DNA from 2 places in the Paenibacillus sp. MT124 genome. Region 2 is predicted to be linked to the other one. Evidence: a T-box and tRNA genes for the amino acid it is inferred to sense, from the RefSeq annotation. Region 2 holds a T-box; the other holds one or more tRNA genes.

Region 1 (8,060 bases), 2.3 Mb from region 2:
TACCACCCTGATCGTATCTAGGTTCTAACCTGGTGCCCTTAGCGGGTACGGGGACAGTGTCAGGTGGGCAGTTTGACTGGGGCGGTCGCCTCCTAAAGAGTAACGGAGGCGCCCAAAGGTTCCCTCAGAATGGTTGGAAATCATTCGAAGAGTGCAAAGGCATAAGGGAGCTTGACTGCGAGACCTACAAGTCGAGCAGGGACGAAAGTCGGGCTTAGTGATCCGGTGGTACCGCATGGAAGGGCCATCGCTCAACGGATAAAAGCTACCCTGGGGATAACAGGCTTATCTCCCCCAAGAGTCCACATCGACGGGGAGGTTTGGCACCTCGATGTCGGCTCATCGCATCCTGGGGCTGAAGTAGGTCCCAAGGGTTGGGCTGTTCGCCCATTAAAGCGGTACGCGAGCTGGGTTCAGAACGTCGTGAGACAGTTCGGTCCCTATCTGTCGTGGGCGTAGGAAATTTGAGAGGAGCTGTCCTTAGTACGAGAGGACCGGGATGGACGTACCGCTGGTGTACCAGTTGTTCCGCCAGGAGCACCGCTGGGTAGCTATGTACGGACGGGATAAGCGCTGAAAGCATCTAAGCGTGAAGCCCCCCTCAAGATGAGATTTCCCAGTATGTAAGACCCCTTGAAGACGACGAGGTAGATAGGCTGGGGGTGGAAGTGCAGTAATGCATGGAGCTGACCAGTACTAATCGGTCGAGGGCTTATCCAAATTGCAGGTTCTGATCGCAAGTTTCGTTTCGGATCTAGTTTTCAGAGAATGATCTCTGAGTATAGCAGCATCGTTTGGTGGCGATGGCGGAGGGGTTCCACACGTACCCATCCCGAACACGACCGTTAAGCCCTCTAGCGCCGATGGTACTTGGACCGAAGGGTCCTGGGAGAGTAGGACGCTGCCAAGCGATTCCCTTTGGGGTATTTTTTTTGCCCCCCTCGTAGAGAAAAAGGGATTTATATACGGGCCCTTAGCTCAGTTGGTTAGAGCGCACCTCTGATAAGGGTGAGGTCGGTGGTTCGAGTCCACCAGGGCCCACCATATTGATTCACCAGATAAACATGGGGCCATAGCTCAGCTGGGAGAGCGCCTGCCTTGCAAGCAGGAGGTCAGCGGTTCGATCCCGCTTGGCTCCACCATTCCCTGATAGCTCAGTTGGTAGAGCACTCGACTGTTAATCGAGTTGTCACAGGTTCGAGTCCTGTTCGGGGAGCCATATGGAGAGGTGTCCGAGTTGGCCGAAGGAGCACGATTGGAAATCGTGTAGGCGCCACAAGCGTCTCGAGGGTTCGAATCCCTCTCTCTCCGCCAGAAGATTTTTTAGTGAGGCCCGTTGGTCAAGGGGTTAAGACACCTCCCTTTCACGGAGGTAACAGGGGTTCGAATCCCCTACGGGTCATAGCTTTACCTTTTAAAGCATCAAGGGGATGAGAATCCCAAAGGTTCGTCGGAGGATAACCATCGTTAGCAGCTGCTACGCAGTCTCAAGCGAAGTGAGAGTATCCCCTACGGGTCATAGATATGGAGGCTTAGCTCAGCTGGGAGAGCATCTGCCTTACAAGCAGAGGGTCGGGGGTTCGAGCCCCTCAGCCTCCACCATATAACTTTTATAACGACGCGGGGTGGAGCAGCCCGGTAGCTCGTCGGGCTCATAACCCGAAGGCCGCAGGTTCAAATCCTGCCCCCGCAATTATACTTTCCTAACAGAAAGTGATCTGGAACCGTGGTGTAGTTGGCCTAACATGCCTGCCTGTCACGCAGGAGATCGCGGGTTCGAATCCCGTCGGTTCCGCCATTTTAATACATTCCACACTTTACACCGTGCCGGTGTAGCTCAACTGGTAGAGCAACTGACTTGTAATCAGTAGGTTGGGGGTTCAAGTCCTCTCGCCGGCACCATTTATTACTTTCACATCTTAATCTATAGTAGAATGTATATTATAGACAAGGATGGGAATACTGAGATACTCTCAGGTTGAATTATGGCGATCGTGGCGAAGTGGTTAACGCACCGGTTTGTGGATCCGGCATTCGGGGGTTCAATTCCCCTCGATCGCCCCATGATTTTATTGGGGATTAGCCAAGCGGTAAGGCAACGGACTTTGACTCCGTCATGCATAGGTTCAAATCCTATATCCCCAGCCATTTTATTAAGAGTCATTAGCTCAGTTGGTAGAGCACCTGACTTTTAATCAGGGTGTCGAAGGTTCGAGCCCTTCATGACTCACCATTATATTTTGCGGTCGTGGCGGAATTGGCAGACGCGCACGGTTCAGGTCCGTGTGGGCTAACCCCCCGTGGAGGTTCGAGTCCTCTCGACCGCACCATATATTCTGCGGACGTGGCTCAGCGGTAGAGCATCGCCTTGCCAAGGCGAGGGTCGCGGGTTCGATTCCCGTCGTCCGCTCCAATCATATATGCGCCCTTAGCTCAGCTGGATAGAGCGTTTGACTACGAATCAAAAGGCCGGGAGTTCGAATCTCTCAGGGCGCGCCATTATTTCCATTAATATCGGGATGTAGCTCAGCTTGGTAGAGCACCTGGTTTGGGACCAGGGGGTCGCATGTTCAAATCGTGTCATCCCGATTTTTATGATTATGCGGGTGTAGTTCAATGGTAGAACTTTAGCCTTCCAAGCTAATAGCGTGGGTTCGATTCCCATCACCCGCTTACAGGAAGCCTCTTGCCTTGTGCAGGAGGTTTTTTTATTTATTAATAATCTCATGTGTACTTCATCATATATGAATTCTGACTTTAGTAACTTGCTCTTGCCGAATGATTTTGTTTAAATAGGCAGATAGAGGTATACCCTGGGTAAAAATGGTTAGGAACTAAAGAGGAGGAATCTTGTGAAAAGAGCTCTTGTTATTGGAGGACATGGAACGTTAGGAAAGGCGATTGTTGCCAAGTTGAATGAGCTGTCTGTAGAAGTGGTTACAGCAGGTAGAAGCTCAGGTGATTATCAGGTCGATATGACTTCAACGGACAGCATTAAGGCTCTTTTTGAAACTGTGCAAAACGTTGATTACGTCATTGTCGCAGCTGGGCAGACACATTATGCCAAACTGGAGGAGCTGACCCCTGAGAACAACATGATCAGTATACAGAGCAAATTGCTGGGTCAGGTCAACATCGTGTTGATTGGACAACACTATGTCAATGACAATGGGAGTTTCACACTGGTTAGTGGCATTATCAAGGATCATCCTATTGCACAAGGTGCTTCAAGTGCTATGGCCAACGGGGCAATCGATGCGTTTGCCAAAGCGGCAGCCTACGAAATGCCAAGAGGTATTCGTTTGAATTCGGTCAGCCCTAATTTGTTTGAAGAGTCGGCTGAGAAATATAGAGACTTTTTCATTGGTTTTAACCCGGTACCTGTGGAACGAGTGGCTAATACGTTTATTCAAAGTGCGCTGGGCATCGAAACGGCACAAACCTTTAAAGTATATTAAATATTCAGTGTAGGCTGATCAAATAATCGTTGAATCGTCAGAAAGTTACTGCGGGCAGCATGTAGTTGATCTCCATAAAACTAAGCTTGCTAAAATAGGATGATATAACTTAGGATACGCCCAAAGTAAAAATCACAAAGGACATTAACAGGATAAACCTGCTAATGTCCTTTTGGTTATATCTATGCTTTGTCATTTCAGACGATTAGTATCTTTCCAAAATCGTTTGAGTCTTTAAGCCATCGGCAGGTATAAGCCAGTTGTTGCTTTCCAACACTTGCAGCAGCTCGGTACGCAGGCCGGATACGGCTGCAGCATCTTCGGTTTTGAAAGAAACCTCTACAAGATTCTCGAAACCTGTACCATCTGCGTTACGAATAGGCCATACTTCAAACGACAGCTCTTGTCCATTCCATGTTCCTTCATAGCGTTGGAACGTTACAGGGCCATGAGCACGGGATTGTGAGAGCGTTTGTTTACCCCAGTTGGAAGAAGACCAGTTTTTCAGTTTGCCTGGCAGCTTGTCCAGCAGCATATCGAGCGCATCCTTCTCGGAAGGGAGCTGCACGCCTGTAGCTTTCGTATCCACCTTTTTGGTATTGGAGAAGCTCAGCGTTTGTTTGCCATAACCCCAATCGATCTCAGCCTCATAGTTATCATCTGATGCATCAAATCCCTCTTGGTTAGCCAAGGTCAGTGCAGCGTTAATGTCACCGTTAATTACGGGATAGCGCTTTTTGTAGGTCAATTCATAGTTGTTTTTGTCATCCTTCTTCCGGAAACGGACATCCCATCCCGCTTGGTTCAGATTCAGCGCATTGGTGTCAAAGTACTCAGCGCTGATGTTTCTCGGTGTAGAATCCAGGGACAACGACTGAATAACTTCACTGCGAGGTGTTCCATCCGAGTTCAATACCAGTTCCGGTTTAGCCAGAAACTTCACTTCGTAGGCAGGTACGGCATTGGCCGCCGCTGATGTCTGAGGTGCCTGGAACGCCAGACTACTCCCTAATGTGACGATACTCAGCATCAATGAGGTTGTTACCTTTTTCCACGTTTTCAAAACCAATCACTCCCTAGGCTGGATTAATGTACAGACCCACTTTAGCGCCTGAGTATATGAAAGTGATTAACGTTGGACAAGCATTGCGTTAACCCTGCATAGATTTGATGAATGGCGAATGAGAGTTTTTATGGGATCAAGCCAAGAAATGAAGGGGGGCCCGCGACTCCTTCCTGAAGAACTTCCTTGAACCGATTCATTTGAACCGAAGGGTGTCGATCCTTATTATGTACCGTGTATATATGCCTAGGAGCTTGTTCCCCGGGAATGGGTAGGACTTGAATCAAGCCATGCTGCTCCTCCCATTGTACGGCCATGCGCGACATGAATGAAATATGACCTCCGAGCAGAACCAACTGCTTGATTGCCTCGAGTGAGTCCATCTCTACCGTACTTCGGAGCCGCACGGCATGCTGTTCCAGCCAATGATTGGTCAAACGGCGAGTGCTTGATTCGTTCCCATGCAGGGCGAAGGGAATCTGAGAAATGTGGTCAGGCTCCAGCACTTCTCTACTAGCCAGAGCATGCTGAGGAGCACAAATTAAAACCAGATCATCTGCGCATAGCGGATCGGCTTGAAGGATTGGACCGACAAACGGTTCAGAAGAGATGACTCCCAGATCGATCTGGTGCCGCATTAACATCTCGCGAATGACAGGCGATGGTTTGACCGATAACACAATACGAATACCGGGAAACTCCTGTGAGAATGTATTTAACATCGGAGGCAGCAGATAGGTTGCAGGTACATAACTCGCCCCAATGTGAAGCGTGCCCCGGTAGAGACTGTCGTATTCTTTGACTACCCGGCGGGCCTCTTGGGTCAGGGCATTGATCTTAACGGAATAATGAAGCAGGGCCTGTCCAGCCTCCGTTAGGAACGTCTTTCCGCTGCGCGATTCGAATAATCGCACTCCCATCTCTTCCTCCAGTGATTTCATATGAAACGTAACCGTGGGCTGCTTGATTCCCAGAATCTCTGCGACACTGGTCATGTGATGATGCTTGTCAATCAGCTCTACAATTTGCAGTTTAATGAGGTTCAACGAACTCACACTCCTCTCCCTTATACAGGGTCTCCATAATGGAAGATGATTTAATGCTTGTTTTCATAAAGACGGAGAGTACAGGACCAATCTGAAAAAGCGAAGCTAAAAGTTTTCTGAAACAAAGCTACTTCGGAAGCATACGCTTCGCCTTGATCCCCTGATGTCTCCCTTTGAAAAGGGTCAAGGAAATTCGGGGATAAAACGAACAGCGATCGGAAGATGGTGCTGTTATCGAAATAACCAAATGAAAAATGGATTTGAATCACCTTATATAGATTTAATCTATGAACATCAATAGAATTCATCTAAAAAGTTAATTTCATTTTTACATTCCTAACATACAACTCGCGAGAGCGGGAGTTAGACTGAGTACAGTACAAGAAGACAGGCAGGGATGCTTATGAAAATGGAGATTTCAGGAGTTCAAAAATCATTCAATCGCACGCCTGCACTATTGCCCACGGATCTAACGCTTCAGCATGGTCAGTTTACAACGCTGCTTGGTCCATCAGGCTGCGGCAAAACCACTTTGCTGCGGATGCTTGCCGGACTGGAACAGCCGGATGCGGGAGAGATTGTGGCGGGTGATCAGTGCATCTTCTCAGCTGCCAAGCGGATTGATGTACCCACCCATAAGCGTAATCTGGGCATGGTGTTTCAGGATTTTGCATTATGGCCGCATATGACGGTATATGAAAATGTGGCATTTGGCTTGAGGGCCGGAAAGCAGAAAACAAATTTACGGCAGAAGGTAACCGAAGCACTTGGCATGGTTCGCCTGCAAGGCATGGAAGATCGTTATCCTCATCAGCTGTCAGGTGGACAGCAGCAGCGGGTTGCTTTTGCCAGAGCGGTAGCCGTAAGACCTGGTGTAATTCTGTTCGATGAACCGCTTAGTGCACTCGATGCAGTACTGCGGGAAGAAATGCGGATTGAGATGATGTCCCTCGTTCGGGATATGGGGCTAACCGCACTATATGTCACTCACGATCAGGTTGAGGCGATGTCGATGTCGGATGAGATTGTGGTCATGGAGAAGGGGCGGATATTGCAAAAAGGTAGTCCCGAGACGATCTACTCATCGCCAAGCGATCCGTTTGTTGCTTCATTTATCGGCAAATCCAACTGGTTGACACCGAATCAGTCCATGGTACGGCCGGAGCATGTGACCTGGAACAGGACAAGTCATGACGATCTGCGTTATCAGGCCACGGTACTGAGTGTCAGCTATGTAGGGGAGCGTTATGAAATCCGGGTTCAAATGGAAGGGCTAGGCATATGGACGACTTACCTGGATCGAAGGGTCCGCGTAGGTGAGCATGTACAGCTGTATATCTCGCCGGAGCGTATCTGCCGTATGAACGGGCAGGATAGCATGGATGCAAAGCGGGAAGTTATAGCTGCAGCGAACTAGATGCTTGAATGAGGAAATGAGAAGAAGTTTAAGTTTACTCGAAAAAACATATAACCAAGGGAGATGGAATGTGATGTTGGGAATGAAAACACGGAAAAAAAGTGCATTGCTGCTGTTAACAGCGGTGATGAGCATTAGCTTATTCGGATGCAGTACGAACTCAACCGCTGGAAACGCAGGACAATCTGCGGGAGAAGGAAGCGCTGCAGCAGCACAACCAACCGAAACAGCAGGCGGCAAACTGGTACTCTATAGTGCAGGGCCGCAAAAGCTGGCAGATAATATTGTGAGCGGGTTTACAGCCAAAACAGGGATTGAAGTAGAGATGTTTCAGGGAACAACCGGTAAAATCCTCGCCCGTATGGAGGCAGAGAAATCCAATCCTGTAGCCGATGTAGTGATACTTGCCTCTTTGCCTTCAGCACAGGCGCTCAAAGCTGACGGTTTGACACTCCCTTACCCTGAAGCAGCCAATGCCGACAAGCTGAACAAGGACTGGTCAGATGCAGAAGGTAACTATTTCAGTTCAAGTGCTTCAGCACTTGGAATTGTGTACAACACCAAGCTGGTGTCTACGCCACCGACAAGCTGGGCTGAACTCGCTACACCAGCATGGAAAGATGCTGTAAATATCCCCGATCCAACATTGTCTGGCTCTGCACTGGACTTCATTACAGGGTACCTGAGTGTGAACGGTGACCAAGGGTGGGATCTGCTGGACAGCTACAAAGCGAACGGTGTGGCCATGGCGGGTGCGAACCAGGAAGCTCTTGATCCGGTAATTACGGGAGCCAAAAGCATCGTAGCGGCAGGTGTTGATTACATGGCCTATTCCTCCAAGGATAAAGGCGAACCACTGGATATCGTATATCCAGCAGAAGGGACTGTAATCAGCCCACGACCGGCTGCCATCCTGAAATCAAGCCCGAATGTAGAAAACGCCAAGGCGTTTATCGACTATCTGTTGTCCGATGAAGCGCAGAAGCTGGTTGCCGATGCGTACCTGATTCCGGGCCGTGAAGATATTGAAGCGACCAACCGGGCCAATCTGAAAGATATCCCGCAGCTGAAAGTGG
Region 2 (8,060 bases):
TCAGAAAATTACAGAGCTGGAGCACGGGGACTACATGGGAGCCTTGCTCGGGCTTGGACTGAAACGCGGCAAGATCGGAGATATCCAAGTGCTGGATGACGGATGCCACACCGTGGTGGCAGCGGAGACCGGCGCTTTTTTATCGCTTCAATTGAACCAGGTACATCGGGTTCATGTGTTTACAGAGCTGCTTCCTCTGCATCAGATGAAGTGGTCGGAGAGCAAACTGGAGACGATGGATATCACTGTTGCATCCTTGCGTCTGGACGGAATTTGTGCGGATGTGTACCGACTGAGTCGCAGTAAAGTGCTAGTTCCCATCAAAGCGGGCCGATGCCGGGTAAATTGGAAAGTCGAGGAAGATCCGTCCAAAGCTCTGAAAGCCGGGGACGTGGTCTCCATTCAAGGTTTTGGCCGTTTCAAGGTGCTGGAACAGGATGGGATGACCAAAAAGGGACGTTGTCGTGTAAAAATCGGCAAATTTGCTTAGCGGCATTGCAGGAAAACCCGTTTTCTTGTCGAAATGTTTAAGATAAAGGTGTAAAAAACATTCGCTGTTTCCGATATACATTGAAGTGCAAAGTCGATATAACTGTATTGGAATCAGAACGTCGATTCTGCAAGTGCAAGTCGTTCAAGCTGCTATATGACATCTTGCATACGACCCTTTGGGTAATACCCATGTGCTGCAAACCTTCTCGGAACGGGAAGGAACTTTAACAGGAGGTGGACAGCATGCCATTAACGCCGCTGGACATACATAACAAGGAATTTTCCCGACGCTTGCGCGGGTATGACGAGGATGAAGTCAATGAATTCCTGGATCAAGTCATCAAAGATTACGAAGGCGTCATTCGCGAGAACAAAGAGCTGAGCAATCAGTTGCTGTCCGTTCAGGAGAAACTGGATCATTTTGCCACAATTGAAGAGACGCTCAGCAAAACGATTATCATAGCGCAGGAAGCAGCCGACGATGTGAAGAACAATGCGAAGAAGGAAGCACAGCTCATTGTGAAGGAAGCAGAGAAAAATGCTGACCGGATCGTGAACGAGTCCTTGGCGAAGTCTCGCAAGATTGCTTTGGAAGTGGAAGAACTGAAAAAGCAGGCTTCGATCTACCGGGCCCGTTTCCGTACGCTTGTTGAAGCACAGCTCGAACTGCTGTCCCAGGATGGATGGGAAGCACTGGAGAGTCGCGAACAGGAAGTCCGTGATCGTGAACGGGAAATGAAGGAAATTTATTAGTCTGCCTGCCCGGTTGACTTTTGACTCTAAAGAGGCTATAACTATATTCATAATGAATAATGATTCCATGACGGGTTCAAGTACGTTATGATCTCATCCCTCAGAGAGTTGGCGTTTGGTGCAAGCCAATGGATGGGTTATAGCCGAATATCTCCCCGGAGAAGTGACGCTGAAGCGGTGATGAATGGCCGTGCGTAAGCGAAACCGTAAGCCGAACGTTATATCGGCACCCTGCTGTAGTGAAGCGGGGCACAAGTGCTGTTAATGACAAAGCATACCCATGTGATTGGATATGGTTTGTGATGAACAGAATTAGGGTGGTAACGCGAGCACAACCTCGTCCCTTTCCAGGGATGGGGTTTTTTTGTGTCCAAAAATGTGAATTGTGGACGGTCCACAATCCAATTATTGAAAGGAAGATCATGATGCAAAGAGTGGATGTCAAAGAAAAAGCACGTGCTAGAGAACTACGCATGCTAAACAAGTGGAAAACGGAAAATACGTTTAAGAAATCAATTGAGAACCGTCAAGGCAAACCGAATTTCGTGTTTTATGAAGGACCGCCGACGGCAAACGGCAAGCCGCATATCGGTCACGTGCTTGGACGCGTTATTAAGGACTTTGTAGGACGTTACAATACGATGAAAGGTTACCGTGTGGTTCGTAAAGCTGGCTGGGATACACATGGATTGCCTGTTGAGCTTGGTGTACAGAAGAAGCTCGGCATTTCCCATAAGTGGGAGATCGAAGATTACGGTGTGGAAAAATTCATCAATGAATGTAAAGCGAGCGTATTTGAATATGAGCAGCAATGGCGTGATCTGACAGAAGGTATTGCTTACTGGACGGATATGGATAACCCGTACATCACGCTGGACAACAATTACATTGAGAGTGTATGGAATATCCTTGCCACGATTCATGAAAAAGGACTTCTCTACCGTGGACATCGTGTGAGTCCGTACTGTCCATCTTGTCAGACTACCCTGAGTTCCCATGAAGTGGCCCAAGGGTACAAGGATGTCAAAGACCTAAGTGCCACAGCCAAATTTAAGCTGGATGACAGCGGCGAATATGTGCTTGCCTGGACGACTACGCCTTGGACACTGCCTTCTCACGTTGCACTCGCGGTTAATCCGGACATGGATTACTCCCGTGTACGCCAGGGCGAAGAAGTGTACATCATGGCAACCAATCTCGTGGAAAAAGTCATGAAGGACTCGAAAGGCGAGTATGAAGTCATTGGTGGACTGAAAGGCTCTGATTTAGTTGGTAAAACGTATGATCCTCCATTCAACTACGTGCAGGCTGAAAAAACAAACGTTATTCTGGGTGCGAGCTTTGTAACGGATGCAAGTGGTACAGGGATTGTACACATGGCACCAGCACATGGTGAGGACGATTACCGGGTATGCCGCGAGAATGGCATCAGTTTTGTTAACATGGTGGACCTTGAAGGTAAATTTGTGGCACAGGTTACGGATTTCGCGGGACGCTTCGTTAAGGATTGCGATATTGATATCGTGAGAAGTCTGTCCGAGAAAGGCCGCCTGTTCAGCAAAGAGAAATATGAGCACAGCTACCCATTCTGTTGGCGTTGTGATACACCACTTCTCTACTATGCAATGGACAGCTGGTTTATCCAAACCACAGCGATCAAGGATCAACTGATTGCAAACAACAGTGAAGTGGAATGGTATCCAGGCCACGTTCGTGAAGGACGTTTCGGAAAATTCCTGGAGGATCTGGTGGATTGGAACATCAGCCGTGATCGCTACTGGGGAACACCGCTGAACATCTGGGTATGTGAAGAGACTGGCGAACAATTCGCTCCGCACAGCATCGCTGAGCTGCGTGCACGTGCCGTTGGAGATGTACCAGAGAACCTGGAACTGCACAAACCATACGTAGACGAAGTCAAAGTACTCAGCTCCTGTGGTAAATATGAAATGAAACGTACTCCGGAAGTAATTGATGTCTGGTTTGACAGTGGTTCCATGCCATTTGCCCAGCAGCACTATCCATTTGAAAATAAAGAAACGTTTGAACAGCAATACCCGGCAGATATGATCTGCGAAGGAATTGACCAAACACGTGGCTGGTTCTACAGCTTGCTGGCTGTATCTACTCTGTTGACAGGCAAAGCACCTTACAAGGCGGTTATGGCAACAGGCCACGTATTGGATGAGAACGGACAGAAGATGTCCAAATCCAAAGGCAATGTTATTGATCCATGGGAAGTCATTGAAGAATATGGTACAGATGCGTTCCGTTGGGCTCTGTTGTCTGACAGTGCACCGTGGAACAGCAAACGTTTCTCCAAAGGTATTGTGGGTGAAGCGAAATCCAAAATGGTGGATACATTGGTTAACACGCATGCATTCCTGACGTTGTATGCGACCATTGATGGTTTTGATCCACAGGAACATCCGTTTAAGCCTTCAGCGCACAAGCTGGATCGCTGGATCCTGTCAAGACTGAACAGTCTGATCATCGTTGTGGAAAAGGCACTGTCCGTCAATGACTATCTAAATTCATCCAAAGCGATTGAAGCCTTCGTCGATGAGCTGAGCAACTGGTACATCCGTCGTTCCCGTGACCGTTTCTGGGGAAGTGGCTTGACCGAAGATAAACTGGATGCTTATCGCACACTTACAGAGGTGCTTGTAACTACAGCCAAGCTGGTTGCGCCATTCACACCGATGCTTGCGGAAGATATCTATCTGAACTTGACTACAGGTGAAAGTGTCCATATGGAAGATTACCCGGTAGCAAATGAAGCGTTGATCGATCTGGATCTGGAACAGGATATGGAGACAGCTCGCCGAGTGGTCGAACTCGCTCGTAACGTGCGTAACGAAACAGGTATCAAGAATCGCCAGCCGTTATCCGAGTTGATCGTTTCGCTTGATAAAGGATTTGATCTGGCGAGCTATGAAGAAATCATCAAGGATGAGATCAATGTCAAAGGTATCCGTACGGAGCATAACGATGCCGAATTCGTTGATTTCACATTGAAACTCAATCTGAAAGTAGCGGGGAAAAAATACGGCAAGAACGTAGGTTTCCTGCAGAACTTCTTCAAAGGCATGTCAGCAGAGGAGACACGCAAAGTAGTGACAGAAGGTGTGCTGAATGTGGTTTCTCCTGAAGGAGAAGAGCTGCAGGTGACAAGTGAGGAACTGCTGGTGGAGAAACAAGCCAAATCCGGTTTTGCTTCGGCATCGGGGTACGGTCTGACCGTAGCACTCAACACCGAAATCACAACGGCATTGGAACAGGAAGGCTGGGTACGTGAAGTTGTACGTTCCGTACAAGACACACGTAAAAAATTGGATCTGCCGATTGAGAAGAGAGTACGCCTGACACTGGATGTTGATCCTGAGCTCCAGGCTGCAATTGAGGCATTTGATGAGGTCCTGCGTGAGAATGTACTCGTTACTGAAGTCACATTTGGTACCCATGAAGGTATGGAACGCATTGAAGCTGGCGGTAAAGCAATGGGCGTTTATATCGAGGTGTAACCCCATTCTCTTTTGATACAGATGAATCGATAAACTCAAGTTACAAATTGGATCCCAAATGAAGTAGAGTATCTCTATTCCATTTAGGAAAGGATATAGAGTATAGACAAACGAGCCTTAGACTCAGGGAACAATCCCTGTATCTTGGCTCGTTTGGTTTTTATGCAAATGGGCAATGATTTCTATTGTGCAGTTACTCTATGATACCAAAGGAACTGAGCGAACACATGAATGAAGACAAGCAGGCATCGTCCGCTTCACCATCCAATCCACCACGCAGCGATAATGACAAAATTGAGGAACTCCATACCCTGACGAACCGACTCGCTAATGAGCTTGAACGTTCACGTATTGCACAATATACGGAATTGTTGAATCGGCCGTGGAAACTGATTGGGCTCAACCTGTTATCAGGCGCAGCACGAGGTGTAGGGATCGCCATTGGTTTTACTTTTTTTGCGGCCACCATCATTTATGTGTTACAGGTGCTGGGAGCCCTCAATCTGCCAATCGTAGGAGATTATATTGCAGATATCGTCCGTATCGTACAGCGTCAGCTTGAATTGAACACATATTAGAGGTGCAGCATGTCTAGTACATGTCATATGGAACAGAATCGTTGTCCATTTCGAGCAAGCCTTCACCCTCACGATTCTCCAAATACTGCCGGTACTGTCTGTTGCGAACGATGGATACGTCATGACCATAAATATCGGTTGCTACGAAGCTCTCATAAGCTTCGACGCAGCCTTCAACCTCATCTGTAGCTTCAATGGCCATCACATCGTAACTGTCAATATCGCGACCTTCAGCCATGGCTGGTGTGTTCGATGTGCCCCAACTTTCAACGATCTGCCATGCATCTTCGCCATCGAAGCCGTTCTGATCATCGCGCTCATCGAGACTCGTGCGTCCAAAGGCCGGAGCGAGGAACTCTTCTTCCACTGGGCGGTTATCGGATACTACCGTTTCAGGCTGATGTTTTTTGCAGTACTTGGTGTAAGGAACGGCCTGCATACGCTCGTAAGGAATGGGCTGCTGACAAACTGCGCAAGTTCCGTAATGGCCTTCTTCGATGGAATGCAGGGCAGAGTCGATACGCTCCAATTGGAATTCATCATGCTCCAAAAGGGAAATATCTTTCTCCCGGTCATACATTTCGGTAGCTACATCACCGGGATGATTATCAATGGGGGATAATTCACCCGTTTGAAATCTCATGGATCCACTGAGGCCGTAATGGTCATTTTGCTCAAGCCGATGTTCAATACCACGTTTTTCAGCCATCAATTGGGAACGCAAGGATTGGATTTGTTCTGAAGTAAGATGTGCCATCGTTTTCCCCTTTCTGTCCGTCTGGAATCCGAATTTGGTCTCTGGTCTAGGATGTGCCAATCAGCCCTTGATTACAGAAGGGAAATGTTATCGATTTTGCCATTAAGAAAGGGAAAACGCCCGTCGTGGACGACTTCCAAACAGCTGTGCTACAATGAACAAGTCTGGCGTAAAGCCTGGTATGGTTTGGAAAAGACAAGAACGGAGTGACGAACAAACGTGGTGTATTATATCCTCGCTTTTATCGTATTTTTGGTGGATCAGGGAACAAAGTATTTAATTGCGACGCAAATGGAACTTCGGGAAGAAATTCCGGTTATAGGCAATTTCTTTGTAATCACTTCACATCGCAACTCAGGCGCAGCTTTCGGTATTTTGCAGGACCAACGCTGGTTCTTTATCGTCGTTACCGTGATCGTGGTGATTGCTTTGATCTGGTACTTGCAAAAAGTGAAAAACTCCCCGCACAAATTGCTGCCAGTAGCACTCAGTCTGGTGCTAGGTGGAGCCATCGGGAATTTCCTGGATCGCGCTTTGACGGGTGAAGTCGTGGATTTTGTCCAGCTTAATTTTGGCAGTTATACGTTTCCGATTTTCAATATCGCCGATTCCGCCATCTGTATCGGGGTTGCACTGATTATTGTGGAGACGTTTCTTGAGGGACGGCGCGAGAAGGCAGCCGCGAAGATTGAAGGGAATGAACATCATGAGTAAAATGCACAATGAAGAACAAACTACTGGGGATACGTCTGCACAAGACGATGACCTGATGAATGACAATGAACGATTGGAATGGACCGTTTCTGCTGAGCATAAGAAGGAACGCATTGACAAATATATTACTGAAGCAATGAATGATGTCTCCCGTTCTCAGGTCCAACTATGGATCGGAGATGGTCTGGTTACCGTAAACGGAGCTGGTGTAAAGTCTAATGCCAAATTGGCTGAGGGTGATCGGATTGAACTTCAGATTCCTGAACCGACGGCTGTTGAGATCATTGCCGAAGATATTCCGCTTGAAGTGGTATATGAGGACAGCGATGTCATCGTCGTTAACAAACCGCGTGGTCTTGTGGTACATCCGGCACCTGGACATACATCAGGTACACTTGTGAATGCGCTCATGTATCACTGTAAAGATCTTTCCGGCATTAACGGAGAGCTACGTCCTGGAATCGTGCACCGGATTGATAAGGATACGTCAGGCCTGCTGATGGCTGCCAAAAACGATCGGGCTCACGCCTCATTAGCTGCCCAGTTGAAGGATCACAGTGTAAACCGCCGGTATATCGCACTTGTTCATGGTCATTTGAGTCATGATCAGGGAACGATCGACGCGCCTATTGGGCGTGATACGAATGATCGTAAAATGTATACCGTGACCGAACGTAACAGCAAACATGCTGTCACGCATTTTAATGTTACGGAGAGAATTAACGATTATACGCTGCTTGAACTGAAACTGGAGACCGGTCGAACGCATCAGATCCGTGTGCATATGAAGTTTATTGGTCATCCGCTTGTGGGAGATCCAATCTATGGACGTAACAAGGGGATCAAAATGAATGGACAGGCATTGCATGCCGCGGTTCTTGGTTTTGTTCATCCGGCAACAGGCGAATACATGGAATTCTCAGCTCCGCTTCCACAAGACATGGAAGATGTCCTTGCATCACTGCGCAGCCGCTGACCCCTCGGGAAAGTACAAATGTTCGGATAATTTGTCCATGGCTATACATGGGCAAATGCTTCATATTAGATTGTAGAAATTTGCGTCAAATGAGGAGATGAACATGAGTATGAGTATCGATAAATATCAAGAAACATACATTCAAACCAATTTTGCCGACCGTATTGGCGGCTCCAACTATGGTAAAGACACCAACATTTATAAATTCGAGAAAATCAAACGCGCCAAAGCTTCGGCAAAGAAAGATTTTCCAAATGTTGAACTGA

What was found. The T-box of region 2 lies ahead of ileS (isoleucine--tRNA ligase). A T-box ahead of a tRNA ligase gene usually reads a tRNA of that ligase, here a tRNA-Ile.
Region 1: it encodes a tRNA-Ile, which carries the amino acid that the T-box ahead of ileS (isoleucine--tRNA ligase) is inferred to sense. The anticodon was not compared.

What each region holds. Positions count from the first base shown of each region.
Region 1 is NZ_CM179500.1:343,085-351,144, forward strand. It holds rRNA gene AC3RCI_RS01630 (23S ribosomal RNA) at 1-720, shown strand, start outside; rRNA gene rrf (5S ribosomal RNA) at 794-910, shown strand; tRNA gene AC3RCI_RS01640 (tRNA-Ile) at 968-1,044, shown strand; tRNA gene AC3RCI_RS01645 (tRNA-Ala) at 1,067-1,142, shown strand; tRNA gene AC3RCI_RS01650 (tRNA-Asn) at 1,144-1,219, shown strand; tRNA gene AC3RCI_RS01655 (tRNA-Ser) at 1,223-1,314, shown strand; tRNA gene AC3RCI_RS01660 (tRNA-Glu) at 1,331-1,402, shown strand; tRNA gene AC3RCI_RS01665 (tRNA-Val) at 1,527-1,602, shown strand; tRNA gene AC3RCI_RS01670 (tRNA-Met) at 1,620-1,693, shown strand; tRNA gene AC3RCI_RS01675 (tRNA-Asp) at 1,721-1,798, shown strand; tRNA gene AC3RCI_RS01680 (tRNA-Thr) at 1,827-1,902, shown strand; tRNA gene AC3RCI_RS01685 (tRNA-His) at 1,989-2,064, shown strand; tRNA gene AC3RCI_RS01690 (tRNA-Gln) at 2,074-2,148, shown strand; tRNA gene AC3RCI_RS01695 (tRNA-Lys) at 2,158-2,233, shown strand; tRNA gene AC3RCI_RS01700 (tRNA-Leu) at 2,243-2,330, shown strand; tRNA gene AC3RCI_RS01705 (tRNA-Gly) at 2,339-2,413, shown strand; tRNA gene AC3RCI_RS01710 (tRNA-Arg) at 2,423-2,499, shown strand; tRNA gene AC3RCI_RS01715 (tRNA-Pro) at 2,516-2,589, shown strand; tRNA gene AC3RCI_RS01720 (tRNA-Gly) at 2,603-2,673, shown strand; gene AC3RCI_RS01725 (short chain dehydrogenase) at 2,853-3,458, shown strand; gene AC3RCI_RS01730 (hypothetical protein) at 3,664-4,521, opposite strand; gene AC3RCI_RS01735 (LysR family transcriptional regulator) at 4,650-5,567, opposite strand; gene AC3RCI_RS01740 (ABC transporter ATP-binding protein) at 5,971-6,984, shown strand; gene AC3RCI_RS01745 (ABC transporter substrate-binding protein) at 7,058-8,060, shown strand, end outside.
Region 2 is NZ_CM179500.1:4,556,676-4,564,735, reverse strand. It holds gene AC3RCI_RS20650 (YlmH family RNA-binding protein) at 1-490, shown strand, start outside; gene AC3RCI_RS20645 (DivIVA domain-containing protein) at 736-1,245, shown strand; T-box leader at 1,304-1,593, shown strand; gene ileS (isoleucine--tRNA ligase) at 1,671-4,769, shown strand; gene AC3RCI_RS20635 (DUF5665 domain-containing protein) at 4,997-5,347, shown strand; gene AC3RCI_RS20630 (TraR/DksA C4-type zinc finger protein) at 5,361-6,104, opposite strand; gene lspA (signal peptidase II) at 6,324-6,818, shown strand; gene AC3RCI_RS20620 (RluA family pseudouridine synthase) at 6,874-7,794, shown strand; gene AC3RCI_RS20615 (LL-diaminopimelate aminotransferase) at 7,904-8,060, shown strand, end outside.